4 regions of the Metabacillus litoralis genome follow, and region 1 is predicted to be linked to each of the others. Evidence: a T-box and tRNA genes for the amino acid it is inferred to sense, from the RefSeq annotation. Region 1 holds a T-box; the other regions hold tRNA genes.
What was found. The T-box of region 1 lies ahead of thrS (threonine--tRNA ligase). A T-box ahead of a tRNA ligase gene usually reads a tRNA of that ligase, here a tRNA-Thr.
Positions count from the first base shown of each region.

Region 2: it has a tRNA-Thr gene. The T-box ahead of thrS (threonine--tRNA ligase) is inferred to sense a tRNA for this amino acid. The anticodon was not compared.
Region 3: it has a tRNA-Thr gene. The T-box ahead of thrS (threonine--tRNA ligase) is inferred to sense a tRNA for this amino acid. The anticodon was not compared.
Region 4: it has a tRNA-Thr gene. The T-box ahead of thrS (threonine--tRNA ligase) is inferred to sense a tRNA for this amino acid. The anticodon was not compared.

Region 1 is NZ_CP033043.1:1,292,845-1,299,787, forward strand. Features, by position in the region: gene D9842_RS06175 (DinB family protein) at 10-543, opposite strand; gene thrS (threonine--tRNA ligase) at 776-2,692, opposite strand; T-box leader at 2,740-2,964, opposite strand; T-box leader at 2,999-3,219, opposite strand; T-box leader at 3,255-3,475, opposite strand; gene D9842_RS06190 (YibE/F family protein) at 3,664-4,791, shown strand; gene D9842_RS06195 (YibE/F family protein) at 4,788-5,549, shown strand; gene dfr (DfrD/DfrG/DfrK family trimethoprim-resistant dihydrofolate reductase) at 5,714-6,199, opposite strand; gene D9842_RS06205 (NUDIX domain-containing protein) at 6,211-6,609, opposite strand; gene hprK (HPr(Ser) kinase/phosphatase) at 6,790-6,943, shown strand, end outside.
Region 2 is NZ_CP033043.1:4,686,584-4,693,526, forward strand. Features, by position in the region: rRNA gene D9842_RS22775 (23S ribosomal RNA) at 1-771, shown strand, start outside; rRNA gene rrf (5S ribosomal RNA) at 979-1,094, shown strand; tRNA gene D9842_RS22785 (tRNA-Glu) at 1,128-1,202, shown strand; tRNA gene D9842_RS22790 (tRNA-Val) at 1,266-1,341, shown strand; tRNA gene D9842_RS22795 (tRNA-Thr) at 1,524-1,599, shown strand; tRNA gene D9842_RS22800 (tRNA-Lys) at 1,780-1,855, shown strand; tRNA gene D9842_RS22805 (tRNA-Leu) at 1,869-1,954, shown strand; tRNA gene D9842_RS22810 (tRNA-Gly) at 1,979-2,053, shown strand; tRNA gene D9842_RS22815 (tRNA-Leu) at 2,062-2,150, shown strand; tRNA gene D9842_RS22820 (tRNA-Arg) at 2,213-2,289, shown strand; tRNA gene D9842_RS22825 (tRNA-Pro) at 2,387-2,463, shown strand; tRNA gene D9842_RS22830 (tRNA-Ala) at 2,481-2,553, shown strand; tRNA gene D9842_RS22835 (tRNA-Met) at 2,703-2,776, shown strand; tRNA gene D9842_RS22840 (tRNA-Ile) at 2,819-2,892, shown strand; tRNA gene D9842_RS22845 (tRNA-Ser) at 2,901-2,993, shown strand; tRNA gene D9842_RS22850 (tRNA-Met) at 3,024-3,100, shown strand; tRNA gene D9842_RS22855 (tRNA-Asp) at 3,156-3,232, shown strand; tRNA gene D9842_RS22860 (tRNA-Phe) at 3,610-3,685, shown strand; tRNA gene D9842_RS22865 (tRNA-Tyr) at 3,704-3,787, shown strand; tRNA gene D9842_RS22870 (tRNA-His) at 3,802-3,877, shown strand; tRNA gene D9842_RS22875 (tRNA-Gln) at 4,150-4,224, shown strand; tRNA gene D9842_RS22880 (tRNA-Cys) at 4,237-4,310, shown strand; tRNA gene D9842_RS22885 (tRNA-Gly) at 4,325-4,398, shown strand; tRNA gene D9842_RS22890 (tRNA-Ile) at 4,407-4,483, shown strand; tRNA gene D9842_RS22895 (tRNA-Asn) at 4,502-4,576, shown strand; tRNA gene D9842_RS22900 (tRNA-Ser) at 4,589-4,679, shown strand; tRNA gene D9842_RS22905 (tRNA-Arg) at 4,698-4,771, shown strand; gene D9842_RS22910 (hypothetical protein) at 4,850-5,890, opposite strand; gene D9842_RS22915 (Hsp20/alpha crystallin family protein) at 5,968-6,333, shown strand; gene D9842_RS22920 (spore germination protein) at 6,349-6,615, shown strand; gene D9842_RS26700 (spore germination protein) at 6,741-6,943, opposite strand, start outside.
Region 3 is NZ_CP033043.1:394,493-401,435, reverse strand. Features, by position in the region: gene D9842_RS01800 (carbon-nitrogen hydrolase family protein) at 1-824, opposite strand, end outside; gene D9842_RS01795 (hypothetical protein) at 1,061-1,324, opposite strand; gene D9842_RS01790 (hypothetical protein) at 1,471-1,692, shown strand; gene sda (sporulation histidine kinase inhibitor Sda) at 1,833-1,988, shown strand; gene yyaC (spore protease YyaC) at 2,193-2,738, shown strand; gene D9842_RS01775 (YbxH family protein) at 2,813-3,004, opposite strand; gene D9842_RS01770 (class-II aminoacyl-tRNA synthetase family protein) at 3,282-4,091, shown strand; tRNA gene D9842_RS01765 (tRNA-Arg) at 4,137-4,210, opposite strand; tRNA gene D9842_RS01760 (tRNA-Asn) at 4,229-4,303, opposite strand; tRNA gene D9842_RS01755 (tRNA-Ile) at 4,324-4,397, opposite strand; tRNA gene D9842_RS01750 (tRNA-Gly) at 4,408-4,481, opposite strand; tRNA gene D9842_RS01745 (tRNA-Cys) at 4,496-4,569, opposite strand; tRNA gene D9842_RS01740 (tRNA-Gln) at 4,580-4,654, opposite strand; tRNA gene D9842_RS01735 (tRNA-His) at 4,926-5,001, opposite strand; tRNA gene D9842_RS01730 (tRNA-Trp) at 5,017-5,090, opposite strand; tRNA gene D9842_RS01725 (tRNA-Tyr) at 5,141-5,224, opposite strand; tRNA gene D9842_RS01720 (tRNA-Thr) at 5,236-5,308, opposite strand; tRNA gene D9842_RS01715 (tRNA-Phe) at 5,480-5,552, opposite strand; tRNA gene D9842_RS01710 (tRNA-Asp) at 5,942-6,018, opposite strand; tRNA gene D9842_RS01705 (tRNA-Met) at 6,083-6,159, opposite strand; tRNA gene D9842_RS01700 (tRNA-Ser) at 6,182-6,274, opposite strand; tRNA gene D9842_RS01695 (tRNA-Met) at 6,310-6,386, opposite strand; tRNA gene D9842_RS01690 (tRNA-Ala) at 6,557-6,632, opposite strand; tRNA gene D9842_RS01685 (tRNA-Pro) at 6,644-6,720, opposite strand; tRNA gene D9842_RS01680 (tRNA-Arg) at 6,814-6,890, opposite strand.
Region 4 is NZ_CP033043.1:4,335,165-4,342,107, forward strand. Features, by position in the region: rRNA gene D9842_RS21205 (23S ribosomal RNA) at 1-1,584, shown strand, start outside; rRNA gene rrf (5S ribosomal RNA) at 1,834-1,949, shown strand; tRNA gene D9842_RS21215 (tRNA-Asn) at 1,960-2,034, shown strand; tRNA gene D9842_RS21220 (tRNA-Thr) at 2,037-2,109, shown strand; tRNA gene D9842_RS21225 (tRNA-Glu) at 2,128-2,202, shown strand; tRNA gene D9842_RS21230 (tRNA-Val) at 2,265-2,340, shown strand; tRNA gene D9842_RS21235 (tRNA-Thr) at 2,376-2,448, shown strand; tRNA gene D9842_RS21240 (tRNA-Tyr) at 2,460-2,543, shown strand; tRNA gene D9842_RS21245 (tRNA-Gln) at 2,804-2,878, shown strand; tRNA gene D9842_RS21250 (tRNA-Lys) at 2,882-2,954, shown strand; tRNA gene D9842_RS21255 (tRNA-Gly) at 2,961-3,035, shown strand; tRNA gene D9842_RS21260 (tRNA-Ala) at 3,047-3,122, shown strand; gene sigW (RNA polymerase sigma factor SigW) at 3,376-3,939, shown strand; gene D9842_RS21270 (anti-sigma factor family protein) at 3,953-4,564, shown strand; gene cdaA (diadenylate cyclase CdaA) at 4,777-5,598, shown strand; gene D9842_RS21280 (CdaR family protein) at 5,591-6,838, shown strand; gene glmM (phosphoglucosamine mutase) at 6,867-6,943, shown strand, end outside.

The DNA.
Region 1 (6,943 bases):
CTGTATCTATTATGATGGAAAATCTTCCGCTGCAATATAAGCTTCTTTTATAATTTTAAAATGATGTAGCTCATGTCCTGCTAAAATAAAAACAAGTGCACGTGCTGTTACCTCAGAATCTAGTGCGGTACCTTTTCTTTCTAAATCCTCTAAGGTTAGTGTTTTGATAAATTGTAAAGTGCTTTGCCGAACAGCAGCAAAATCCTCTAGTAACTCTTTTACAGATCGTCTATTAAAGTCAGCGTTTTTAATGTAGGCATCTTTATCATAGATATGAAGAGACATAGCTTCCCCTCTCGCGATACAAAGAAGCGCAAAACTTAAAACACGCTCAGTATCTGAGAGATGCCCAATCACTTCCTTTATACTCCATTTGTTAGGCGCGTATTTATATAACCCTTGTGCTTCGGAAAGGTCCTTAAGTAAGTTGATTGTTTCGTTATTTTGTTGTTGTAATGATGCGAAAATGTCATCTTCAGGCACTAAGTCTACGTATTTTGCAAAGTACGTGTTATATTCATCTACAGTTGGTTTTTTGATCATATCATCTCATCCTTTCATCTGTATTTAGTTCATATTCGATGAAAAATAGCGGATTCCTTCTTTTGGAAGTTTTGTCGAAAAACTAATATTTTGTTGAAAACATCAAATAAAAGAACAAAACTAGCAAATATATTTATCAAATCTTCAAATAAAATCACAAAATTGGCGAATATATATGTAATAACTCCCAATATATATGACAAGGCACAACGAAATGTTGTGCCTGTGCACCTTATAAGCAACGCCCACTAATTTTCCTTACAATTTCCTCTTTAAAATCGTTAATAGATATACCTTCCGACTGATGATCTCCATATTTTCGGACATTCACTGTTCCATTTGCCATTTCTTGATCTCCTAAGACAAGCATATATGGAGTTTTCTTCATCTGAGCCTCCCTGATTTTGTACCCAAGTTTTTCATTGCTAGAATCAAGTTTTACTCGGACCCCCGCTTTCTTCAGCTCCGATTGAATTTGTAAGCAATAATCCATGTGTACATGTGAGACAGGAATGATTTCTACTTGTATTGGTGAGAGCCATACAGGGAATGCACCTGCAAAATGCTCAATTAATATCCCTAAGAAGCGATCGATTGATCCGAATATAGCGCGATGAATCACAACAGGACGCACTTTTTCGTTGTTTTGATTAATATAAGAAAGATCAAACTTTTCCGGCATTTGAAAATCTAGTTGAATTGTTGCACATTGATGACTTCTTTTTAAAGCATCCTTAATATGAAAATCAATTTTAGGTCCGTAAAATGCGCCATCACCCTCGTTAAGATGATAATCGACCTCCAAATCTTGAAGAACATTTTTTAAAGCTGCCTCGGAAACCTCCCATAGCTTATCATCTCCTAAAGAATCTTCTGGTCTAGTGGAGAGCTCAACAGAATACTCAAATCCAAAAGTACGATAAACCCTATCAATTAATTGAAACACCTGCTTTATCTCATCCTGAATCTGATCATCACGAACAAAAAGATGAGCATCATCTTGACAAAATGTACGAACCCGAAGAAGTCCATTTAATGCACCGCTGAACTCATGGCGATGAACTTGACCGAATTCAGCCATTCGAATCGGTAAATCTCGATATGAGTAAAGATTATTTTTGAAAATAAGCATATGACCAGGGCAATTCATTGGTTTTAAGGCAAATTTAGTTGAATCAACCTCCGAAAAATACATATTTTCATGATAATGATCCCAGTGACCTGATTTTTCCCATAGTTGTTGATTCATCATAAAAGGAGTACGAACCTCGTCATAGTAGGCTTCATTCTGAAGTTCTCGCGAAAACCTTTCTAGTTCATTTCGAATGATCTGGCCATTTCGTAAATAAAACGGCATTCCAGGAGCTTCCTCTGAGAACATAAACAGCTCTAGTTGTTTTCCTAGCTTTCGATGATCTCGTTTTGCTGCTTCTTCTAAGTAATAGAGATAATCTTTTAAGTCATTTTTCTTTTTAAATGCCACACCATAAACTCGCTGAAGCACATCATTTTCGCTATCTCCTCTCCAGTAAGCACCGGATACACGAGTTAAATGAAATGCTTTTATAAAACCAGTTGATGGAAGATGTGGACCTCGACAAAGATCAATGAATTCACCTTGTTGGTATAGTGACAGCTTTTCATTTTTCGGAATATCTTTTAAAATCTCTAATTTGTAGCTCTCACCTTTTTCTGAAAAAAGCTTTTCCGCTTCATCATAAGAAACTTCGATTCGTTTAATCTCTAGGTTTTCTTTGATGATGTTTTCCATCTCTTTTTCAATCTTTTCTAAATCATTTGATGTTAAGCTAAGCTCCTCCAGATTCATATCATAATAAAAACCATCTTCAATCACTGGACCAATCCCTAATTTCACAGCTCCATATATTCTTTTCACCGCTTGAGCTAATACATGGGCTGTTGAGTGCCTTAGAATTTGCAAACCTTCTTCAGAATCAAGAGTTACAATAGAAACCTTTGCATCTTGTTCAAGCTTGTAGCTGTGATCAACCAAATGACCATTCACTTTCCCTGCTACCGCATTCTTTTTCAAACTAGGGCTAATTGATTCAGCCAGCATACTAACTGAGATCCCTTTTTGATATTCTTTTATGTTCCCATCTGGTAATTCAATTTTTACTACATTCATTTGACAAAACACTCCTTTACTATAATAAAAAGCACACTCATCCCTAGATAAGGGACGAGTGTGCTTAATAACCCGTGGTTCCACCCAATTTCCCATAAGCAATTAAACTTATGGCTTTGGTGCTGTAACGTAGCATGGACGATATCAGATACTGCTTTTCCCTGATATAGCTCAGAGGTGGTAAATGATTTTCCTAAGTTAGGAAGGTCACAGCATTTCCTTCCCTCTCTGGAAACCGTAAAAATCATTCATGTCCTCGTCACTGCTTTTTTCTATTTTAAAAAAAAAACGCACTCATCCCTACTAACAAGGGACGAGTGCGTTTTGCTCGTGGTTCCACCCAATTTCCCATAAGCAAAAAACACTTATGGCTTTGGAGCTGTAACGTAGCCTAGACGATATCAGATACTTATGTTCCCTGATATAGCTCAAAGGTGGTAAATGATCTTCCTAAGTTAGGGAGTCGCAGCATATCTCCCCTCTCTGAAAACCGTAAATATCATTCATGTCCTTTTCATAGCATTGTATATTTGTGAAAAATAAAAAACACACCCATCCCTATACAAGGGACGAGTGTGTTATAACCCGTGGTTCCACCCAATTTCCCACAAGCAATAAACTTATGGCTTTGGTGCTGTAACGTAGCATATACGGCATTGGATACTATTTTCCCCAATACAGCTCAAAGGTGGTAAACTACTTTACTGCGTTAGGAAGCTCTCAGCATATCTTCCCTCTCTGGAAACCGTTTAAAGTAACTCATGTCCTTATCATTGCGTTCAAAAGTAAAATTCGTATTTGATTGATTTTGATACTACAATAAAATGGAAAGAAATGCAATAACTTATTTTTAATTTTTTGCTAGTTAAAATTAGGTCTAGAATAGATCTTGACGGTCAAAAAACAATCCTGTTATTCTAGGTCCATTGCTTGACAACTACATATTACAAGTTTATAGCGGAGGTTTTCTTTTGAAAGATCTATTTAATAGCTTGTCTTCTAGACAAATCAGCTTTTATACTCTTTTACTATTTTTCTTTATTGTGTCAGTATTTTTTGTCCACAATAACTACTCTTTTTATGATCGACCTATTGCTAAAATTACGGAAACCCGTTTAGTCGAAGCAACAGAGACAGTCGATCTTCACGAAAATGTGGATAAGCTTTTTACTCAGGATATAGAAGCAGTGATTAAAAACGGAGAACATAAAGGAGAAGGAATTTCCTTAACAAATGAGTATTCATTATCAGGAGCGTTTGATTCACAATACGAAGCTGGGGATGAATTGTTTGTTTCGATTGATACAGAGGAAAGCGCAACTTTAACCGGAACGATAAAAGATGTAAAGCGTGATAAATATGTTGTGATCATAGCCTGGGTTTTCATCTTTACTCTGCTTATTGTCGGGAAAAAACAAGGGCTTTTTTCGATCATTAGTTTGGCGGTCAACGCCGTTTTGTTATCGTATGCATTGGATGTGTATATGCATACATCAGGAATTAGTTTGCTAGTCGTTTGCGGCATAAGTGCGATTCTGTTTACAATCATTTCTTTACTACTCGTGAATGGCTTTAACGGTAAAACATATGCAGCTATTATTTCAACCATACTTGGAACGTTTATTTCTCTTTTGATTGCGATTATTGTCATGTGGCTAACAGCTGAAGAAGGTCTTCGATATGAAGAAATGCAATTTTTAACTCGACCTCCTCAAACCGTTTTTATAGCAGGAGTATTAATTGGATCATTAGGAGCGGTTATGGATGTTGCCATTACCATGTCTTCATCTGTATATGGTTTGTATGAAGAAAATAATCACATCTCGATAGGAGCACTAAAAAAGTCAGGAATGGATATCGGAAAAGATATTATGGGGACAATGACAAATATTTTGTTTTTCGCCTATGTAAGCGGTGCGATTCCTATGTTAATTTTATTTTTTAAAAACTCATCACCATTGTCGTATACCTTATCTATTAATCTTTCTTTGGAATTAGCTCGAGCTCTAGCTGGTGGAATTGGTATTGTTTTAACGATTCCGATCGGTCTCTATACTTCTATATTGTTCATTAACCGAAAGAAGAGGATAAGATCATGAATGTATTAGTTTGTTTAGCCGCTATATTATTTTTATTAATGATTCTTATAGGTGGAAAAAAAGGGGCCCGTTCTTTTATAGCTTTATTTTTAAATTTTAGTGTGCTCTTTTTAGCTACTCTTTTTATGACAGATCCAAATGCAGATCCTATATTATTAACATTAATCGCTAGTACAATCATTAGTTGCATTACCCTGTTTTTTATCAATGAAGTTAACAAGAAAACGAAAACAGCTTTTCTTTCAACAATCATTACGTTAGCTACTCTTCTGTTTTTTATTATCATCGTGACAGAACATACTATGACACAAGGCTTTGGTGAAGAAGAAATCGAGGAGCTTAGTATCTTTTCTATGTATATTGGAGTAGACTTTGTGAAAATCGGTGCATCCATGATCATCATGAGTACAATTGGTGCTATAACTGATGTTGCAATTTCGATTTCGTCTCCCATGCGTGAAATTTTACTTCATAATCCAAACATTAGTAGAAGCTCATTGTATAAATTTGGACTAAGCATTGGGAGAGACATTCTAGGAACAAACACAAACACATTATTTTTTGCTTTTTTTGGAGGATATTTAGGGTTACTTATATGGTTTAAAGATTTAAATTATTCTTTCGGGGAAATTGTTAATTCAAAGGTATTTAGCGCAGAGATGATTACCATTCTTTGTGCAGGAATTGGAATTGCCTTAATTATTCCAATCACATCATGGATTACTGCTTATTTTTATATTAAATCAAGGGATCAATAGGCGAAATAATCAAAACTATAAGACAACCAGCTAAACAATTACCATATTTTCGACATTGTTCGACAAAATGTTTTAGACTATAATAAGGTTAAGACATTAGTGTTACCTTTCGAGATTTTATATCTCTGTTATAAAAAATGCCCTTCCTTTTGGATGGGCATTTTCTATATTCTCTCATACACATGATAATAATAAGTATACGGGTTTTGGTCATCCTTTATCCCTTTTTCAACAGATACTTCCTTCCATTCCTTTTCATTTACTTCCGGAAAAAATGTATCACCTTCAAAGGAATGATGGATTTTAGTGATATACATTTTCTCCACATAAGGTAAAAACAGTTTATAAATCTGTTCTCCCCCAAAAATAAATAGTTCTTTTTCTTGTTTACATAATTCAAAAACTTCTTCTATGGAATGAACAATCTCACAGCCTTCAAAAGAAAAGTCTTTGTCTCTAGTTAAAATAATATTTCTTCTATGAGGTAAAGCTCTACCGATTGACTCAAAGTTTTTTCTGCCTAATATAATCGAATGCCCTTTTGTTACATTTTTCACATATTCCCAGTCTCGTGGAATTCTCCAAGGAATGTCATTTTTATAGCCGATCACTCTATTCTGATCCATCGCGACGATTAAAGAAACTTTCAAAGCTTACCCTCCTATTTTATTTCGAATGTCACATTTAATGTCTTTATAACTTTGGAAACTTGTAAGTCATCCTTCATATCATCTAGGGAGTGCCATTTAACTTCTGAGAGTGTTTGTTTCTTACCAGCTTCGGGATCAAAACCAAGAGAAGGTATACGATCATTTACTGTACGAACTAAGTAACATCTTTCCTCTCCGTGACTATAGGTGCCGACAAATAAACATCTCTCTATTTCTACATCCAAATTCACTTCTTCTTTTACCTCACGAATGACCGCTTCCTCAAACGTTTCCCCTTCTTCTACTCCACCTCCAGGTAATGTCCAAAACGTTTTATCGGGATAAACCTCTTTAACCATTAAAATGTGGTCATCCTTTATAATAGCTGCACATGATCTTTTTCTATTCATTGTTTTCACCTCTAGATTTTCTTTCTTAATTCTATAAGGTATAAAGATAAATTTGATATTTTTGGCATTTATTTTATTTAACATGAAATTCACTAGAAAATTCAAGAAATATAAAGTAGGATAAACATATCAAACGTTACGAGAATTAGTACAGATAAGGTTACGGAGAGTGAAATAGAATTGAAAACATTAACAGTTGAAAATTTAGTCAAACAATTTTCATTAAAAGTCTTAACTGGAGTTCACAACTTACAGCAACCTATTTCCCAACCAAGATCACACCGCCCAGGCTTGGAGTTTGTTGGTCATTTTGACTTTTTTCCAACTGAACGTG
Region 2 (6,943 bases), 1.8 Mb from region 1:
CTGAGAAGCCGGAGCGCTAGCTTCGGTGGAGGCGTCGGTGGGATACTACCCTGGCTGTATTGAAATTCTAACCCACAGCCCTGACCGGGCTGGGAGACAGTGTCAGGTGGGCAGTTTGACTGGGGCGGTCGCCTCCTAAAATGTAACGGAGGCGCCCAAAGGTTCCCTCAGAATGGTTGGAAATCATTCGTAGAGTGTAAAGGCACAAGGGAGCTTGACTGCGAGACCTACAAGTCGAGCAGGGACGAAAGTCGGGCTTAGTGATCCGGTGGTTCCGCATGGAAGGGCCATCGCTCAACGGATAAAAGCTACCCCGGGGATAACAGGCTTATCTCCCCCAAGAGTCCACATCGACGGGGAGGTTTGGCACCTCGATGTCGGCTCATCGCATCCTGGGGCTGTAGTCGGTCCCAAGGGTTGGGCTGTTCGCCCATTAAAGCGGTACGCGAGCTGGGTTCAGAACGTCGTGAGACAGTTCGGTCCCTATCCGTCGTGGGCGTAGGAAATTTGAGAGGAGCTGTCCTTAGTACGAGAGGACCGGGATGGACGCACCGCTGGTGTACCAGTTGTCTTGCCAAAGGCATAGCTGGGTAGCTATGTGCGGAAGGGATAAGTGCTGAAAGCATCTAAGCATGAAGCCCCCCTCAAGATGAGATTTCCCATCACATTAGTGAGTAAGATCCCTGAAAGATGATCAGGTTGATAGGTCAGAGGTGGAAGCGCGGTGACGTGTGGAGCTGACTGATACTAATCGATCGAGGACTTAACCTAATAGAAAAGCGGAAGAAGCTTAGCTTTTATCCATAGGGAATTGGTGCGATCGAGATGAAGTCGTTCTTTGACTTCTTCGAGAGAGTGAAATTACCGTAGGATTTGGCTTCTGGAGCTGGACAAAGTAAGAGCGTAAACTCAGTAGAGTGAAGTTGAATTGTGAATCGTTATCTAGTTTTGAAGGAACATCCTTCAAACTTAATTTTGTCTGGTAATGATGGCGAAGAGGTCACACCCGTTCCCATGCCGAACACGGAAGTTAAGCTCTTCAGCGCCGATGGTAGTTGGGGGATTCCCCCTGTGAGAGTAGGACGTTGCCAGGCAAACCTTTATAGGTTTGATATTATTAAAAATATGGCCCATTGGTCAAGCGGTTAAGACACCGCCCTTTCACGGCGGTAACACGGGTTCGAATCCCGTATGGGTCACCATAGTTTTTTTCGCGCTAGCGAAGATAGCTTACTTAATGAAATTCATAAATTTCATGTTATTTTGGAGGATTAGCTCAGCTGGGAGAGCACCTGCCTTACAAGCAGGGGGTCGGCGGTTCGATCCCGTCATCCTCCACCATAGATTTTTCGCACTAGCGAAAATATCTTACCATATGCCGGTGTAGCTCAACTGGTAGAGCACGATCGAATATGCTTCGAAGCTCCTGCTTCAGCACACAAATCGAGCTGCTACTTGAATAATCTTTCTGAGATTTGGGTGACTGGTAAGTAAGATGAAACCTAATTTACATCTATAATAATGCCGGTGTAGCTCAACTGGTAGAGCAACTGACTTGTAATCAGTAGGTTGGGGGTTCAAGTCCTCTCGCCGGCACCACTCATTTTAGTAATCATATCTCATTATAAGATGAGCCATTAGCTCAGTTGGTAGAGCACGAACGAGTATGCTTCGTAGCAATACATCAGCACACAAATTGAGTTGCTTCTTGAATAAGCTTACTGAAATTTGGGTGTCAATAACAAGAAATGAACTAAATATTATTACTCATTATAAAATGAGCCATTAGCTCAGTTGGTAGAGCATCTGACTTTTAATCAGAGGGTCGAAGGTTCGAGTCCTTCATGGCTCACCATTTAACACACCTTGCGGGTGTGGCGGAATTGGCAGACGCGCTAGACTTAGGATCTAGTGTCTTTATGACGTGGGGGTTCAAGTCCCTTCACCCGCACCAAAGATTTTTTAGAATATGCATAATGCGGAAGTAGTTCAGTGGTAGAACACCACCTTGCCAAGGTGGGGGTCGCGGGTTCGAATCCCGTCTTCCGCTCCAAAAAAAGTGCCGGGGTGGCGGAACTGGCAGACGCACAGGACTTAAAATCCTGCGGTAGGTGACTACCGTACCGGTTCGATTCCGGTCCTCGGCACCATAGTTTTTTCGCGCTAGCGAAAATAACTTACCTTAATTTCTATAGATTAATTTAGATTATTAGCGCCCGTAGCTCAATTGGATAGAGCGTTTGACTACGGATCAAAAGGTTAGGGGTTCGACTCCTCTCGGGCGCGCCAATTTAAAAATTGGAAGTCAGAAGTGAGATTTTTTGATATGCTTCGTAGCAATATTAGAAATCTTGACCCTCTTACATCCCACATGTGATATTTTGAACGGGAAGTAGCTCAGCTTGGTAGAGCACTTGGTTTGGGACCAAGGGGTCGCAGGTTCGAATCCTGTCTTCCCGACCATTCATTATTATGATTATGGGGCCTTAGCTCAGCTGGGAGAGCGCCTGCTTTGCACGCAGGAGGTCAGCGGTTCGATCCCGCTAGGCTCCACTTGAAATTTTGATTTTTGGCGGTATAGCTCAGCTGGTTAGAGCGAGCCGTAAACATCCTGAATTAGCTTCATTGTAGGCTTGCGAGGAATGTGTCTGATAAGAGACATGACGAGCATGGTTTTTAAACAGTGAGCGTTTTGTTATTATGGCGGTGTAGCTCAGCTGGCTAGAGCGTACGGTTCATACCCGTGAGGTCGTGGGTTCGATTCCCTCCGCCGCTATTAAAGAACAACGATGATAATAAATGAGTAAAATCATTTATTGGACCCTTAGCTCAGCTGGTTAGAGCAGACGGCTCATAACCGTCCGGTCGTAGGTTCGAGTCCTACAGGGTCCATTTATTACGGAGGAATACCCAAGTCCGGCTGAAGGGATCGGTCTTGAAAACCGACAGGGGTGTCAAAGCCCGCAGGGGTTCGAATCCCCTTTCCTCCTCCATATTCTTAAAACTTTTTATATTTTTATCATCGCGGGGTGGAGCAGTCTGGTAGCTCGTCGGGCTCATAACCCGAAGGTCGCAGGTTCAAATCCTGTCCCCGCAACCAAACATATTAGAAATATATGTTAAGGTTAGTTAATTTCACTACGTGAAAAAACTTTGGTCCGGTAGTTCAGTTGGTTAGAATGCCTGCCTGTCACGCAGGAGGTCGCGGGTTCGAGTCCCGTCCGGACCGCCATTATTATTTATACTTATTCTAGTCTAATTATAGAGTAAGAGGGTTTCAATAAGCGAAAAGATCAAGGAAGCGAGTGAATGAACACCGGAGCGTATAACCATACGTGAGGATGTGAATGAACGAGCTGACGCAGAGATTTGAAGCTTAGTGGAAGCCGTAAACTATGTTGGCTCGGTAGCTCAGTTGGTAGAGCACGTTCGAATATGCTTCTCTGAATAAACTTCAGCGTACTCATCGAGCTGCATCTTGAATAATCCCTCTGAGATGAGGACGATTCACTAATTGAAAACCTTAAAATACTAACAAGTTAAAGGAATAAATAAATGATACGTGAAGAGCAATCTTGTATCTTATTTATTAATACTAACTAATTTTATGGCTCGGTAGCTCAGTTGGTAGAGCAATGGACTGAAAATCCATGTGTCGGCGGTTCGATTCCGTCCCGAGCCACCACTTGTAATTGAATAGTATGGAGGGGTAGCGAAGTGGCTAAACGCGGCGGACTGTAAATCCGCTCCTTAGGGTTCGGCAGTTCGAATCTGCCCCCCTCCACCATTTCCCTTTTAGTGGCGGTTGTGGCGAAGTGGTTAACGCATCGGATTGTGGTTCCGACATTCGTGGGTTCGATTCCCATCAGCCGCCCCAATTTTATATTCAGACATCGTTGCTCAGTAACTTGTTACTTAGTAATTATAGATGCAGAAAAGAAATATCCTCTTGTTGGTTTGAGCACAAGACATTAATTTATGTGTAAAAAGTGTGGAATATGAAGTGAACGAGACTGATTAAGGTTGAAAGTATACCTAGTAGTCGACGATATTTCGTGTTATTTCCTGTCAGAAATAACCCAAAATATCCTCTTGCGATGAGGATACATGTAGCATATTCAAGGAAGCCTATTCCTGAAGCTAATTCAATGGGCTATAGCCAAGCGGTAAGGCATCGCACTTTGACTGCGACATGCGTTGGTTCGAATCCAGCTAGCCCAGCCATTTACTTTTTAAGGCATCATAGCCAAGTGGTAAGGCCGAGGTCTGCAAAACCTCTATCCCCGGTTCAAATCCGGGTGGTGCCTCCAGGACACTTTTTTATGCGGGTGTAGTTTAGTGGTAAAACCTCAGCCTTCCAAGCTGATGATGAGGGTTCGATTCCCTTCACCCGCTCCAAATATTATGGGCCTATAGCTCAGCTGGTTAGAGCGCACGCCTGATAAGCGTGAGGTCGATGGTTCGAGTCCATTTAGGCCCACCATAAGTACAATATAGTTGTTCCGCAGTAGCTCAGTGGTAGAGCAATCGGCTGTTAACCGATCGGTCGTAGGTTCGAGTCCTACCTGCGGAGCCATTTTTATTATGTGGGGAAATACTCAAGAGGCTGAAGAGGCGCCCCTGCTAAGGGTGTAGGTCGTGTAAGCGGCGCGAGGGTTCAAATCCCTCTTTCTCCGCCAGAAATACATATATATAATGCGCCTTTAGCTCAGCAGGATAGAGCAACGGCCTTCTAAGCCGTCGGTCAGAGGTTCGAATCCTCTAAGGCGCGTAAAGTCAGAACTAACCGTAAACAGGTTAGTTTTTTTGTGTTTAAATATTGAAAGAAGTTTTATTTACTAATGAATTCTTAAATCTGTAACAATAAGTATTCAAGCAAGATATGTTTGATATACTCATCTAAAAAATTGATTAGTTGTGAAAAAAGATTGCTTTGTTCTTCAATGTTTAAATCAATTTCCTCTTCTGAAAATTCCCCAGTACTCTTGATAATTAGGGCTAAAATGTTACCAATGTAAAGTGCAGCATCCCCAGATTCAACGATTGGCTGGACAATATGATGAAAAAAATATCTCAAGGTTTCGGGGGACTCATCTAATTCCTCTTCAATGACAAAGGGGAGATTTTTCAACCTAAAACCTTTTTTGATTTTTTCTATAATCTGCTGAGATGTGACTGGTTTTTCCGTTTGATCTAATTCCGCTTGTTCAAAAGTATTAAAATGGGATTTATTTTTATATTTCTCTATATATCCTGGTGATATGATTTGTAATAAAGTTGAAATCACAAATAAGGACTTTGCTTGAATTTCAATTTCATCAGCAAGTTCAATATATGTATCTTCAGATAGTGATGGAGTAGCTATGTTAATAACAGGATTAATTCTTTCATTTAAGATAAATAAAATATTTTCATAAAAAGCTGTTAATGTTTCATTTAACTCCAAGTTGCTCCCCATCCAAGTTTGAATCTTTGTTAATGTGCCTATCTCAATACTTTTTAAAAAAGCAGGAACTTCTTCAATATGTAATTGTATTTTTAATTCTTCATAAAGCTTATTAAGCTCCTCATCATTTTCACTTGGTGGCTGTTTTGCATCTTCTTTTTCCATTACTCCAAGGCCAACTGTTCCCGTACCCTCTATTTCTCTGATGTTAATTTCACCGATTATAAAGCGATGGAGTCCATCACGATCCTTTAGCTCATTCTTGATGAGCTGTCCTAACTGAAGAGTTCCTGTGACTTTTCCGACATTTAAGCCTTGAATGTAATATTCATATACATTCTGTTGATTAATATATTGATTTAAGTGTTGAATATATTTATGCATATAATGAATCTGTTGTTGCATCTGATGGATAAGATCTTGATTAGAAGAGTTGGAATGCATCAAGAACACTCCTTATTTCACATTTCTTGATGTCACTGAATATACTATATAATTCTTATTCGACTGGAGGGATCATTATGTATTACGAAGGCAATAAGAAACCGTACGGAATGAGAAGAAACTCAAGAATAAAGAATAATAGTCAAAAGGAAATTCGCTCTCCAAGGGTTGATTTGTTTGAAACGAGTGATGGGTATTATATTCGTCTTAGCCTTCCTGGGGTAAAAAAGGAAAATTTACAGGTATCCTTTAGTGAGCATGATGATCTTGAGATAAAAGGGAAAGTTGTAACAGTAGTTCCTGAAAACAATAAGAATATTATCTTGCAGGAAATTTATCAAGGTCCGTTTCACCGTAGAATTAAGATTCCTAAAAAGGTGAATAAGAAAAATGTCAATTTTACTTATAACAACGGAATTCTAGAAGTTTATCTAACTTTTTAAAAAGGTGGTGGGAGTATGGTATTTGGTGATAATGAACCAGTAGGTATAATCTTTTTTGGTGGGGTAAAAATAAACCAAATGGAAACAAACGCAGCATTTTCAGTTGGGGAATCTTTTTATCAATCATTAGAAAGTCAGGTTAAAAATAACTTAATTGCCGGTCAAACATTTGGAGATTTTGATTTTAATAACTTTCAGCCAATTGCTTCTAATGTTTTTGATCCAGATGGTGTTGATACAATGATGCCTATAGCGCAATCATCTTTGGGATTAGAAGATTGATACAGAGTTCTTAGTACACTTAAAACAAGGTGTACTTTTTTTATAGTCTTTTGATGGTTATAGTCTTTTGTAATTATTAACTGAAAATAAATAATTCACCTGCAGTCCTAACCTGAGCAAGTGAATTATTTATATACGGGATATACACATAGGTAGGGGGGATAAGGTGGCAAATAATATGGATTCATCACATAAGAGGGAGCGTAATAAGGATAATGACTTTGGTTATTTTTCACCTTCATATCAGGGTCGTTAACTTGTGATTGATATGGACTCATATTAATGTAAGAACCATCTCCATATGCACTTCCAACACCATTTGTCGTTT
Region 3 (6,943 bases), 900 kb from region 1:
TCTCTCCATGTAGTAACAGATCCTGAGAGGCGTACTTTATACAAAAGTTCTAGATTCAAGTCTGCTGTTACAATCATATCTTGATTTATTTCACCTTCAACCATAATTCCTTTTGGTGGGAAAGGCACATCATTTGGTGTAATAACAGCTGCTTGCCCAAAGTTTCCTCTCATAAAATCAACAGTTTGAAGAGAACCAACTGTACCAGTTGTTACAACGTACACTTGGTTTTCAATAGCTCTGGCATGGCTGGTGTAGCGAACGCGATGAAAACCATGACGATCATCTGTACAAGACGGACAAAAAATCACATCCGCTCCCTTTGCCTTTGCCATTCGAACAATTTCAGGAAATTCAATATCATAGCATGTAAGCATAGCTATTGTCCCTTTATCTGTTACAAATACTTGCAGACTATCACCTGCACTCATATTCCACTCTTCTACTTCGGTAGGTGTAATATGAAGCTTTGCTTGTTCAGCTACTCGACCATCTGGATAAAAAAGGTGGGCCACATTATATAACTTACCTTCTTTTTCAATGACATGTGTTCCTCCAATAATATGCATTCCCGTATTGATGGCAAGTTCAATAAATAAAGATCTATATTTTTCAGTAAAATCGGGTAATCGATAAATAGGTAATGCATGACCCTTTTCATCCCCAATTGATAATAATTGTGTTGTAAAAAACTCAGGAAACAAAATAAAATCTGAACCAAATTCTTCAGCTGTTTTAACATAATGTTTGACTTGACTTTCAAACTCCTCAAACGAACGAATCGTGTGAAGGTGATATTGTACCGCAGATACTCTTAAGTTCATTTTTAAACCCTCTTTCAATCAATCTATGAAATCATAAAACACACTCATGGATGCTACTATCCACATTATTAGATAACAAACAATTTTTTACAAGTACATACTTTGCTTTCACTAAGTGTGTAAAAGTATACTAATGTATTTTACAAAGCATAACAAAAAACCACAAACAAAAAATTTGTGGTTTTTAATCTAACCTCTTATAGTTACTAGTCTAAACAATTATTTTCTGATATAATTTATTGGTATAATGATTTAACCTTTTGTAGATCTCCTATTAAATCATTCAATTCCCTTCTAGTTAAATGTACAGGTAATTGATCGTATAAAGTGACAAATTGCCCGCCATCCTCATCTTTATGCTTTGTTAAATATTCATAAAGTAGCAATAACTGCTTCTCTTTTAATGTTGATTCTGTATAAAAATGCTTTACTGTATGTATGGAAAACTCATTCATAGCAAAATCAAATTCTCCAGAAATAATTGTACCTTCAATTTTCATCTCTACACCACCTTATCTTCATTTTTATTTATTTTATCCTTTATATTTCTCAGTTATTTTGGAAATATTTTATATATCACCTATAAGAGTGTAGCTTGTATAATACTTTTATTAACCTCCAACTTCCTTAGAAAGGAGTGTTTACTATGGAAAAATTCTTTTCAAAAGTCGAACATTGGCAAGATAAGCATACCCTTCTTCGAGTAGCATATACGAAAACGAGACTAGGGAGAACTTCATTTTCAGGTCGAGTTATCCATTTATCCCCAGATAGGACTCAACTTTTATTTTACAATGTTGATACAAAATCTGTGTGTAGTCTTGAATTGAATGAAATTGATGATCTTGTCCCTTACGAAAATAATTAATAGGTTTTAAGTAACGATACTCTCTGAAACAAATATACTTTTGTCAAATTATAAGAATGATCGTCGAAACCCTTATCATTTTTTTCAAAATTGGCTACAATAAATTTTGAATTTATAACTATTTCAAGGAGTTTCAAATCATGCAAAAAAAGACAACCCTACAACTCATCTCAAATATAACACTTTATAGGGCATATAAAGATGCAATCAAATTAAAAGCATCCGATGAATTTATTCATTTATTACTGAATGAAATCGAATCCCGCCCAATGCCGCTACCAATCTCAACAAAATAATCCTTATTAAATTTATATCTTTACGACAAATTGCAACAATATCACCTAAAAGCCAACTCCCCCCCCGCGAAATATGTTGAAATATATTCTGAAAATTCTATATTTCATGAGATAAAATATAGATTTATATGATAAAATTGTAAATAAAATATTAAATTTATGTAAATTTTTTCAACTACTATTATTTTTCAGGGGGCTGTGCCTATGATTTCACCAGTAACTTGCTTTCATTTATCTGAAACATTACTAGATGTGATCCCCACTAATATAAGCAGCAGTAAAGTTGTATTTGTTTGCATAGGGACTGATCGTTCAACAGGTGATTCATTAGGTCCATTAGTAGGTTCCTTCCTAAAAAAGAAGGGTTACAGAAATGTAATTGGTACAATTAACAACCTTGTACACGCTAAAAATTTAAATGAGAAGCTAAGAGAAGTTCCTTTAAATAAGAAAGTAATTGTAATCGATTCAATGTTAGGGAAAGTGGACTCAATCGGCAAGTTTTATGTATTTGATGGAGGATTAAAACCTGGTGCAGGGGTTGGGAAAGAGTTAGATGCTGTTGGCGATTATAGCATTACAGGTGTGGTCAATGTTGGAGGATTTTTATCACAACAAGTGCTTCAATACACTGAACTCTCTCTTGTTTTAAAGATGGCAGAAGAAATGACTGAGGCGATAGAAAAGAGATTTCCTATACCAGAATGGTTAAAAACATCCAATGAAATGAATTGGAGAATTACATCTTAAATTAGAAAGAAAGATTGAAGAGACGTATAGTGGTCCATTCAATCTTTTTTTAATCTCTTTCTATGAAAGAGTCTTTATATTCTATGTTGCTCACAATACTGGTCAATTAGCTTTTCTATATTATCATGTACTGGAAAGTCCCCTGAAAAAGAGAACTTAATCTCTTCAACAAACTCACCTTGATGATAAACATGTATAGCCCCATTCTGATTGATTACACTAAACTCAGGTTCAAACCGGTATCCACTTCTCTCTACTGCACCCAAATCCACAACACAACCTCTCAATAGATTTTAATCGTGGCTAGTATGAGCTAAATGAGATTTTTTATCCTCTTATTTGTATGCATTCATCATGCCGATGTAGTGATTTCCTCCATTGATGCAAACTGTTCTTCTGCTGGAGGCAACATTTTGTGAGTTTCCTGCTGAAAGATAATTTATCTATTGTCTTTTTGTCACAATTCAAGCAAGACTCACATAAGATAATTGGGTCAAATGCCCAAAAATTGATGATTGAATATTTTCCTGGAGGGTGACTTCAATGAATAAAAAAATTCAAAATAGGTATAATGCGAACTTAAATTTCATGCATACAGAAATTGCCATGAACGAGTTGAAAACCTTTTTCGAATACAATTTTTCAGAAGCTTTAAATTTATTAAAGGTTTCTTCACCTATACAGGTACATAAAGGTAAAAAAGATTTACATTCTTTCACAGATTGGAAAAGAACAACCCTTTTTAAATACGGATTTACACAGGGTGAAGGATTATATACAAACCTAAGATCAATTAAAATAAACATTCCTATTGAACAATATGATCCATTCTTTACTGAAGAATGGGAATGGGAGAAAATCATCTTAGAAAAACATAAAAATATAGATTATTTGATAACAGAAGCTAACAATATTTATAGTTCGATTAAGAAAACAGAGGAGCATATGAAACAATTTCATCCTACCTTTCAACCTGTTTTACCAAAAGGTTTCCAAAAATTGTCTAAAGTAGAACTTGAAAGCGCAATCGCGAACACAGCAGTAACCAATACTGAAGAAAAACTAATAAAACGTTGTGGTGCTATTCTTTTTCTTAATGAATATAAAAATACAAATGATGAGTCTTACACAATAGGATTATTGAAAGTGTGGAATCCACTTCTTAAAAGCCCAGTTACATTGTTTTCTATTGGCTTACGAGCAGATGTAGGAAAGTTCAATTCAGTTGGTGGAAAAGTGGATCAAACAAATTTATGTATGCTACTTCTAAAAAAATTAAATGATCAACAGGTAAAACCTTATAGTTGGAAAGAAGATAATGATGTGAAGAATATATCTCTAGGAACTAAATAAAGAAAGAAAAAGAGACCAGGTGAAAACCACTGGTCTCTTTTTTGACGCGCCTTAGAGGATTCGAACCTCTGACCGACGGCTTAGAAGGCCGTTGCTCTATCCTGCTGAGCTAAAGGCGCATTATCTAAAGACAAAAATGGCTCCGCAGGTAGGACTCGAACCTACGACCGATCGGTTAACAGCCGATTGCTCTACCACTGAGCTACTGCGGAACAAAATGTATGATATAAAGTGGGCCTAAATGGACTCGAACCATCGACCTCACGCTTATCAGGCGTGCGCTCTAACCAGCTGAGCTATAGGCCCATAAGTTTTTTGGAGCGGGTGAAGGGAATCGAACCCTCATCATCAGCTTGGAAGGCTGAGGTTTTACCACTAAACTACACCCGCATATCGAAATGAATTGGAGGCACCACCCGGATTTGAACCGGGGATAGAGGTTTTGCAGACCTCGGCCTTACCACTTGGCTATGATGCCTTAAAATAAATGGCTGGGCTAGCTGGATTCGAACCAACGCATGTCGCAGTCAAAGTGCGATGCCTTACCGCTTGGCTATAGCCCATTGAATTAGCTTCAAGAATTGGCTTCCTTGAATATGCTACATGAATCCTCATCGCAAGAGGATATTTTGGGTTATTTCTGACAGGAAATAACACGAAATATCGTCGACTACTAGGTATACTTTCAACCTTAATCAGTCTCGTTCACTTCATATTCCACACTTTTTACACATAAATTAATGTCTTGTGCTCAAACCAACAAGAGGAAATTTCTTTTCTGCATCTATAATTACTAAGTAACAAGTTACTAAGCAACAAGTCTGAATATAAAATTGGGGCGGCTGATGGGAATCGAACCCACGAATGTCGGAACCACAATCCGATGCGTTAACCACTTCGCCACAACCGCCACAAAATTTTAAATTGGCAGGGGCAGTAGGAATCGAACCCACACCAAAGGTTTTGGAGACCTCTATTCTACCGTTAAACTATGCCCCTAAGATTTTTTTTAGAATCAGTGGAAGATATTTTGCTATCACAAAAATCTATGGTGGAGGGGGGCAGATTCGAACTGCCGAACCCTAAGGAGCGGATTTACAGTCCGCCGCGTTTAGCCACTTCGCTACCCCTCCATATATAAGAGTGCCGGCGAGAGGACTTGAACCCCCAACCTACTGATTACAAGTCAGTTGCTCTACCAATTGAGCTACACCGGCATTATTATAGATATCTATATAAAGCTCTATCTTACTTACCAGTCACCCAAATCTCAGAAAGATTATTCAAGAAGCGGCTCGATTTGTGTGCTGAAGCAAATACTTCGAAGCATATTCGATCGTGCTCTACCAATTGAGCTACACCGGCATTTTTTTTGCAAAATTGAAAGGTGGCTCGGGACGGAATCGAACCGCCGACACATGGATTTTCAGTCCATTGCTCTACCAACTGAGCTACCGAGCCATATAATTAGTTAGTATTAATATATAAGATACAGGATTGCTTCTTTACGTATTAGTTATTTGTTCTGATAACTTGGTAGTATTTTAAGGTTTTCAATTAGTAAATCGTCCTCATCTCGGAGGGTTTATTCAAGAAGCAGCTCGATGAGTACGCTGAAGTTTATTCAGAGAAGCATATTCGAACGTGCTCTACCAACTGAGCTACCGAGCCCAAAAAAGTTTACGGCTTCCACTAAGCTTCGAATCTCTTCGTCAGCTCCCTCACTCACATCCTCACGTATAGTCATACGCTCCGGTGCTCGTTCACTTGCTTCCTCGACCTTCTCGCTTATTGAAACCCTTTTACTCAAAAATTAGAGTCTGAATTTCCATTATTATCTATTATAATAATGGCGGTCCGGACGGGACTCGAACCCGCGACCTCCTGCGTGACAGGCAGGCATTCTAACCAACTGAACTACCGGACCGGAGTTTTTTAACGAAGTGAAAATAACTTACCTTAACATTTACCATAACATTACATTTAAAGTTTGGTTGCGGGGACAGGATTTGAACCTGCGACCTTCGGGTTATGAGCCCGACGAGCTACCAGACTGCTCCACCCCGCGATAATAAAATAAAAAATAAATATGGAGGAGGAAAGGGGATTCGAACCCCTGCGGGCTTTGACACCCCTGTCGGTTTTCAAGACCGATCCCTTCAGCCGGACTTGGGTATTCCTCCAATAACATATGTGACCTATTGGCCGTTTGTGCAAATGGTAGCGGCGGAGGGAATCGAACCCACGACCTCACGGGTATGAACCGTACGCTCTAGCCAGCTGAGCTACACCGCCATAATGACAAAACGCTCACTGTTTAAAAACCATGCTCGTCATGTCTCTTGTCAGACACATTCCTCGCAAGCCTACAATGAAGCTTATTCATGATGTTTACGGCTCGCTCTAGCCAGCTGAGCTACACCGCCATAATTGTATATGTTACTTATAAAGAAATTAAACAAATTTGGTGGAGCCTAGCGGGATCGAACCGCTGACCTCCTGCGTGCAAAGCAGGCGCTCTCCCAGCTGAGCTAAGGCCCCTTAATAATGAATGGTCGGGAAGACAGGATTCGAACCTGCGACCCCTTGGTCCCAAACCAAGTGCTCTACCAAGCTGAGCTACTTCCCGTACTAAATATCAAAGATGTATGTGGAGATCAGAGACTTAGCTTTGCTTAAAAGCACAACTCTTATTCACACATCTTACTTTTAAATCTAATATTGGCGCGCCCGAGAGGAGTCGAACCCCTAACCTTTTGATCCGTAGTCAAACGCTCTATCCAATTGAGCTACGGGCGCATATAATCTAAATTAATCTATAAAAATTAAGGTAGTTATTTTCGCTAGCGCGA
Region 4 (6,943 bases), 2.2 Mb from region 1:
AAGGTTTCCTGAGGAAGGCTCGTCCGCTCAGGGTAAGTCGGGACCTAAGCCGAGGCCGAAAGGCGTAGGCGATGGCCAACAGGTTGAAATTCCTGTACCACCTCCTCACCGTTTGAGCAATGGGGGGACGCAGAAGGATAGGGTAAGCGCGCTGTTGGATATGCGCGTCCAAGCAGTTAGGCTGACAACGAGGCAAATCCCGTTGTCGTGAAGGCTGAGCTGTGATGGCGAGGGAATTATAGTACCGAAGTTCCTGATTCCACACTGCCAAGAAAAGCCTCTAGCGAGGTGAGAGGTGCCCGTACCGCAAACCGACACAGGTAGGCGAGGAGAGAATCCTAAGGTGAGCGAGAGAACTCTCGTTAAGGAACTCGGCAAAATGACCCCGTAACTTCGGGAGAAGGGGTGCTTTTTAGGGTGAATAGCCCGGAAAAGCCGCAGTGAATAGGCCCAGGCGACTGTTTAGCAAAAACACAGGTCTCTGCGAAGCCGCAAGGCGAAGTATAGGGGCTGACGCCTGCCCGGTGCTGGAAGGTTAAGGGGAGAGGTTAGCGCAAGCGAAGCTTTGAACCGAAGCCCCAGTAAACGGCGGCCGTAACTATAACGGTCCTAAGGTAGCGAAATTCCTTGTCGGGTAAGTTCCGACCCGCACGAAAGGCGTAACGATCTGGGCACTGTCTCAACGAGAGACTCGGTGAAATTATAGTACCTGTGAAGATGCAGGTTACCCGCGACAGGACGGAAAGACCCCGTGGAGCTTTACTGTAGCCTGATATTGAATTTTGGTACAGCTTGTACAGGATAGGTAGGAGCCTGAGAAGCCGGAGCGCTAGCTTCGGTGGAGGCGTCGGTGGGATACTACCCTGGCTGTATTGAAATTCTAACCCACAGCCCTGATCGGGCTGGGAGACAGTGTCAGGTGGGCAGTTTGACTGGGGCGGTCGCCTCCTAAAATGTAACGGAGGCGCCCAAAGGTTCCCTCAGAATGGTTGGAAATCATTCGTAGAGTGTAAAGGCACAAGGGAGCTTGACTGCGAGACCTACAAGTCGAGCAGGGACGAAAGTCGGGCTTAGTGATCCGGTGGTTCCGCATGGAAGGGCCATCGCTCAACGGATAAAAGCTACCCCGGGGATAACAGGCTTATCTCCCCCAAGAGTCCACATCGACGGGGAGGTTTGGCACCTCGATGTCGGCTCATCGCATCCTGGGGCTGTAGTCGGTCCCAAGGGTTGGGCTGTTCGCCCATTAAAGCGGTACGCGAGCTGGGTTCAGAACGTCGTGAGACAGTTCGGTCCCTATCCGTCGTGGGCGTAGGAAATTTGAGAGGAGCTGTCCTTAGTACGAGAGGACCGGGATGGACGCACCGCTGGTGTACCAGTTGTCTTGCCAAAGGCATAGCTGGGTAGCTATGTGCGGAAGGGATAAGTGCTGAAAGCATCTAAGCATGAAGCCCCCCTCAAGATGAGATTTCCCATCACATTAGTGAGTAAGATCCCTGAAAGATGATCAGGTTGATAGGTCAGAGGTGGAAGCGCGGTGACGTGTGGAGCTGACTGATACTAATCGATCGAGGACTTAACCTAAATAGAAATGCGGAAGAAGCCCGTTCAAATCCATAGGGAATTGGAGCGATCGAAAGGAAGTCGTTCTTTGACTTCTTTGAGAGAGTGAAATTACCGTAGGATTTGGCTTCTGGAGCTGGACAAAGTAAGAACATAAACTCAGTAGAGTGAATTGAATTGTGAATCGTTATCTAGTTTTGAAGGAATATAAAAGTGAAAAAAACACTTGAAATCTTCTTCTAATTTAGTATAATAGTTTTTGTCACATTGTCTGGTAATGATGGCGAAGAGGTCACACCCGTTCCCATGCCGAACACGGAAGTTAAGCTCTTCAGCGCCGATGGTAGTTGGGGGTTTCCCCCTGTGAGAGTAGGACGTTGCCAGGCTTTGGATTGTTCCGCAGTAGCTCAGTGGTAGAGCTATCGGCTGTTAACCGATCGGTCGCAGGTTCGAGTCCTGCCTGCGGAGCCATTGCTTCCATAGCTCAGTTGGTAGAGCACTTCCATGGTAAGGAAGAGGTCACCGGTTCGAGCCCGGTTGGAAGCTTAGATGAAAAGTAAATAAGGCCCATTGGTCAAGCGGTTAAGACACCGCCCTTTCACGGCGGTAACACGGGTTCGAATCCCGTATGGGTCACCATAGTTTTTTCGCGCTAGCGAAAATAACTTACCTTAATGAAAGTCATAAATTAGTATTATTTCGGAGGATTAGCTCAGCTGGGAGAGCACCTGCCTTACAAGCAGGGGGTCGGCGGTTCGATCCCGTCATCCTCCACCATGTTTTTTTGCGCTAGCAAAAATAACTTACCATATGCCGGTGTAGCTCAATTGGTAGAGCAACTGACTTGTAATCAGTAGGTTGGGGGTTCAAGTCCTCTCGCCGGCACTCTTACAAACGGAGGGGTAGCGAAGTGGCTAAACGCGGCGGACTGTAAATCCGCTCCTTAGGGTTCGGCAGTTCGAATCTGCCCCCCTCCACCATTTATAAACAATAAAACAGGTACGTTGAGAAGTTTTATCATAAAAATTGTTTAGTGGATTGTGAATAGTTTCACTAATGAGTGGGTATACTGAAATTAAAGTAATAAAAACTAAAGTTCAGTATGGAACGACAGATATAAAAGGTATAAAGAATACCTAGTAGTCGACGATATTTTCTGTCAGAAATATCACAAAACATCCTCTTACGTTGAGGATTCATGAAGAAGTTTCGAAGAAGCTTATTCATGAAGGTTAATCAATGGGCTATAGCCAAGCGGTAAGGCATCGCACTTTGACTGCGACATGCGTTGGTTCGAATCCAGCTAGCCCAGCCATTAGAGCCATTAGCTCAGTTGGTAGAGCATCTGACTTTTAATCAGAGGGTCGAAGGTTCGAGTCCTTCATGGCTCATTATTTGCGGAAGTAGTTCAGTGGTAGAACACCACCTTGCCAAGGTGGGGGTCGCGGGTTCGAATCCCGTCTTCCGCTCCATACGGCACCATGGGGCCTTAGCTCAGCTGGGAGAGCGCCTGCTTTGCACGCAGGAGGTCAGCGGTTCGATCCCGCTAGGCTCCACCATAAATTTAATAATAATAACTTTGATACATAAAACGATAAACACTGTTTATCGTTTTTTTAATGTATTAAAAGCTGGTGCAAACAATTTAAATATGAGAAATGCCGAAAAAGTATATCTAAATAGCAAAAAACTAGAAACTTTTCTCCTTTCATTCTCCAAAATTTGTTAAAATAATGATTGTGAAAAAAAATGAAACCTTAGTGGTTTCTAATTCGTATAAAAAGAGACCCGCAGAGTGCGGAGGTATGATAAATGGAGACAATAGTAAAAAAACGAATAAAACAGGTGAAAAAAGGTGATCAAAATGCTTTTGCTGAGATTGTCGATTTGTACAAGGATAAAATCTATCAACTTTGTTACAGGATGCTAGGAAATGCGCATGAAGCAGAGGATATTGCCCAGGAAGCCTTTATAAGAGCATATGTAAATATTCACACATATGATATGAATAAAAAGTTTTCTACATGGTTATACCGTATTGCAACGAATCTTTCTATAGACCGTATTCGTAAAAAAAAGCCAGATTATTATCTGGATGCTGAGGTTTCCGGAACAGATGGTTTAAATATGTATTCACAAGTAGCTGCCGATGTAACACTACCCGAAGAGGAACTTGAAACATTGGAATTGCAAGAGACCATTCAAAAGGAAATATTAAAACTTCCGGATAAGTATAGAACTGTAATTGTCTTAAAGTATATAGATGAGCTTTCTCTTATAGAAATAAGCGAAATCCTGAATATACCTGTTGGAACCGTTAAAACTCGTATACATCGAGGTAGAGAGGCTTTAAGAAAACAATTAAGGCACTTATGATGAGGTGATGATAATGAGCTGTTCTTCAGAATATGTTCAACTATTGCATAAATATTTGGATCTTGAATTAACACCAAGTGAGGAAAAAATGGTTAAGGACCATCTTCATACATGTGAGTCTTGTTATCAGCACTTTCATGAACTTGAAAAGGCTGTTGCTCTAGTCAAAAGCACATCACATATTGAAGCTCCTCTTAACTTTACTGAAGCTGTTATGAATAATCTTCCGCGAGAAAAAAGAACTGTTTCATGGAATCGTTGGTTAAAAAGTCACCCACTATTAACGGCAGCATCTCTTTTTATTGTTTTGATGACTGGGAGCTTGCTTTCTGCATGGAATGAAGATCAACATTTTAGTGTATCGAAACAAAGTAATTTAGTTGTTGAAAATAGTAAAGTTATCGTTCCTAAAGATGAAGTTGTTAAAGGTGATGTAATTGTTAAAAATGGAACATTAACGATTGAGGGTACAGTTGATGGAGATGTGACAGTTATAAATGGAGAGCAATTCATGGCTTCTGCTGGTCAAGTAACTGGAGAAATTGAGGAAGTTGATGAAATGTTTGAATGGTTATGGTATCACATGAAATCTGTTTCTAAAGAAGTCGTAGAGGTATTTAACTAGAATGTAGTAAGGATTGGAATTTAGGGTTCTTCTTGACCAGTGACTATGAGAAACAAATACACATGGTTAACAAGAATAAATAGTAAAGGTCATCCACTTGGTGACCTTTTTACATTCCTAATAATGAAGTGATATAATAATAAAGTTACATACACAACAATAAATAGACAATGTCTATTCATAAATAGAGTGAGCTCATGGAGGACGAGTGAATGGGTTATGAGGATTTACCAATATTGCAATACCTCCGTATAGCTGTTGACATTCTCCTTGTATGGTACGTTATCTATAAATTAATAATGGTAGCAAGGGGAACTAAAGCTGTACAGTTGTTAAAAGGAATTACCGTGATTATTGTTGTTCGAATGCTTAGTCATTATTTTGGGCTAAGTACTCTACAATGGTTAATGGACCAAGCAATAACATGGGGATTTCTAGCCATCATCATAATATTTCAACCAGAGCTACGTAGAGCCTTGGAACAATTAGGAAGAGGTCGCTTTTTTTCCAGAAGCGGTCAGCCTGGTGAAGATGATCCTGAAATAATAGTCGAATCTATTGTGAAGGCAACAGACTATATGGCAAAACGTCGTATTGGTGCACTTATGTCGATAGAAAAAGAAACTGGGATGAGTGATTACATAGAAACAGGAATCGCATTAAATTCAAGAATCTCATCTGAGTTATTAATTAATCTTTTTATTCCTAACACACCTCTTCATGATGGTGCTGTTATTATTCAAAAAAATCAAGTGGCTGCGGCAGCTTGTTATCTGCCTTTATCAGAAAGTCCATTCATATCCAAGGAATTGGGTACACGACATCGTGCAGCACTTGGAATCAGTGAAGTTACCGATAGTCTTACAATTATAGTGTCAGAAGAAACAGGAAGCGTTTCTGCTGCTAGAAACAGTGAGCTGCATCGAAATTTAAATCAAGATGAATTAAGAGAGATTTTACAAAAAGAATTACATTCTGCAACAAAAACTGTTTCCTCAAACCGTTGGCATTGGAGGGGGAAAAAAGATGGATAGGTTGATGAATAACCATTGGGTAATGAGGATTATTGCCTTGTTCCTGGCAATCATGCTATATGCATCCGTTAATATAGAATCTGGCTCTCAAGGAGGAACCCAATCAACAAATCCTTTTAATTCTTCTCCCTCATTGGATAAGGCAACTGTCACGGATGTGCCAGTCGTTACATACTTTGATCAAGAAAATCTTGTTGTTACAGGTGTGCCAGAAACAGTTAATGTAACATTAGAGGGTCCAACGGTTGCATTAACAAAAGCAAGGACAGTTAAAGATTTTGAGATATATGCTGATTTAAATAAATTATCAATAGGTACTCATCGAGTTCAACTTAAAATGAAAAACTTATCCGAGGATTTAGAGGCAAGTATTAATCCTTCTACTATCACAGTTTCAATTGAAGAGAAGGTTACAAAGGATTTCCCAGTTGAGGTTGATTTTACAAATGAAGATAAATTAGAGGAAGGATACACACCTGATCAACCAATTGTAAATCCAAACAGTATTCGAGTTACAGCATCAAAAGAGGTTATTGACCGTATCGAAACGGTTCAGGCAACAGTGAATTTAGAAACTGCTAAGGAAACGATTAACCAGGAATCTAGAATTACGATTTATGACAGCGATGGAAACATTCTTCCAGTGGAAGTAGAACCGTCTGTTGTAGATGTTACAGTACCAATTAAAAGCCCAAGTAAAACCCTCCCTTTTAAAATAAGCAGGGAAGGTGAGCTTGAAAAGGGTTTAAGTATCTTAAGTATAGAACCTAATCCAAAAGAAATTACTGTATATGGACCACTTGATGTTCTTGAAAAATATGAATTTCTAGATGGTATAAAAGTAGACCTTTCTGAGATTCAAAAGGATACAACTATAGAAGTGGATGTCCCGGTACCGGAGGGCATCACGAAAGTTAGTCCGGAAAAAATTAAGATTGAAATAGATATCGAAGAGCAACAAGAAAAGGTATTTTCCAGTCAAAAAATACAGGAAGTAGGGCTTTCTGAAGGAAAGGTCTTCGACTATATTGATCCCGATTCAGGAGCAATGGATCTTACCGTTTACGGAGCTCCGAGTGTGATTAATGACATAAAATCAGATGATATTGAATTATATATAAACCTGTCAGATTTAGCGGATGGTGAACATGAGGTGGAAGTTCAAGTTAATGGTCCTCAAAATCTTACTTGGTCATTGCAAAAAGAAAAGGTAAAAGTGAGAATTTCTTCAGCCTCTTAAGGCAGATTTGTATAAAGGAGCGAAACCAATGGGAAAGTATTTTGGTACAGATGGAGTACGAGGAGTTGCAAATAGTGAATTAACACCTGAATTAGCCTTTAAAAT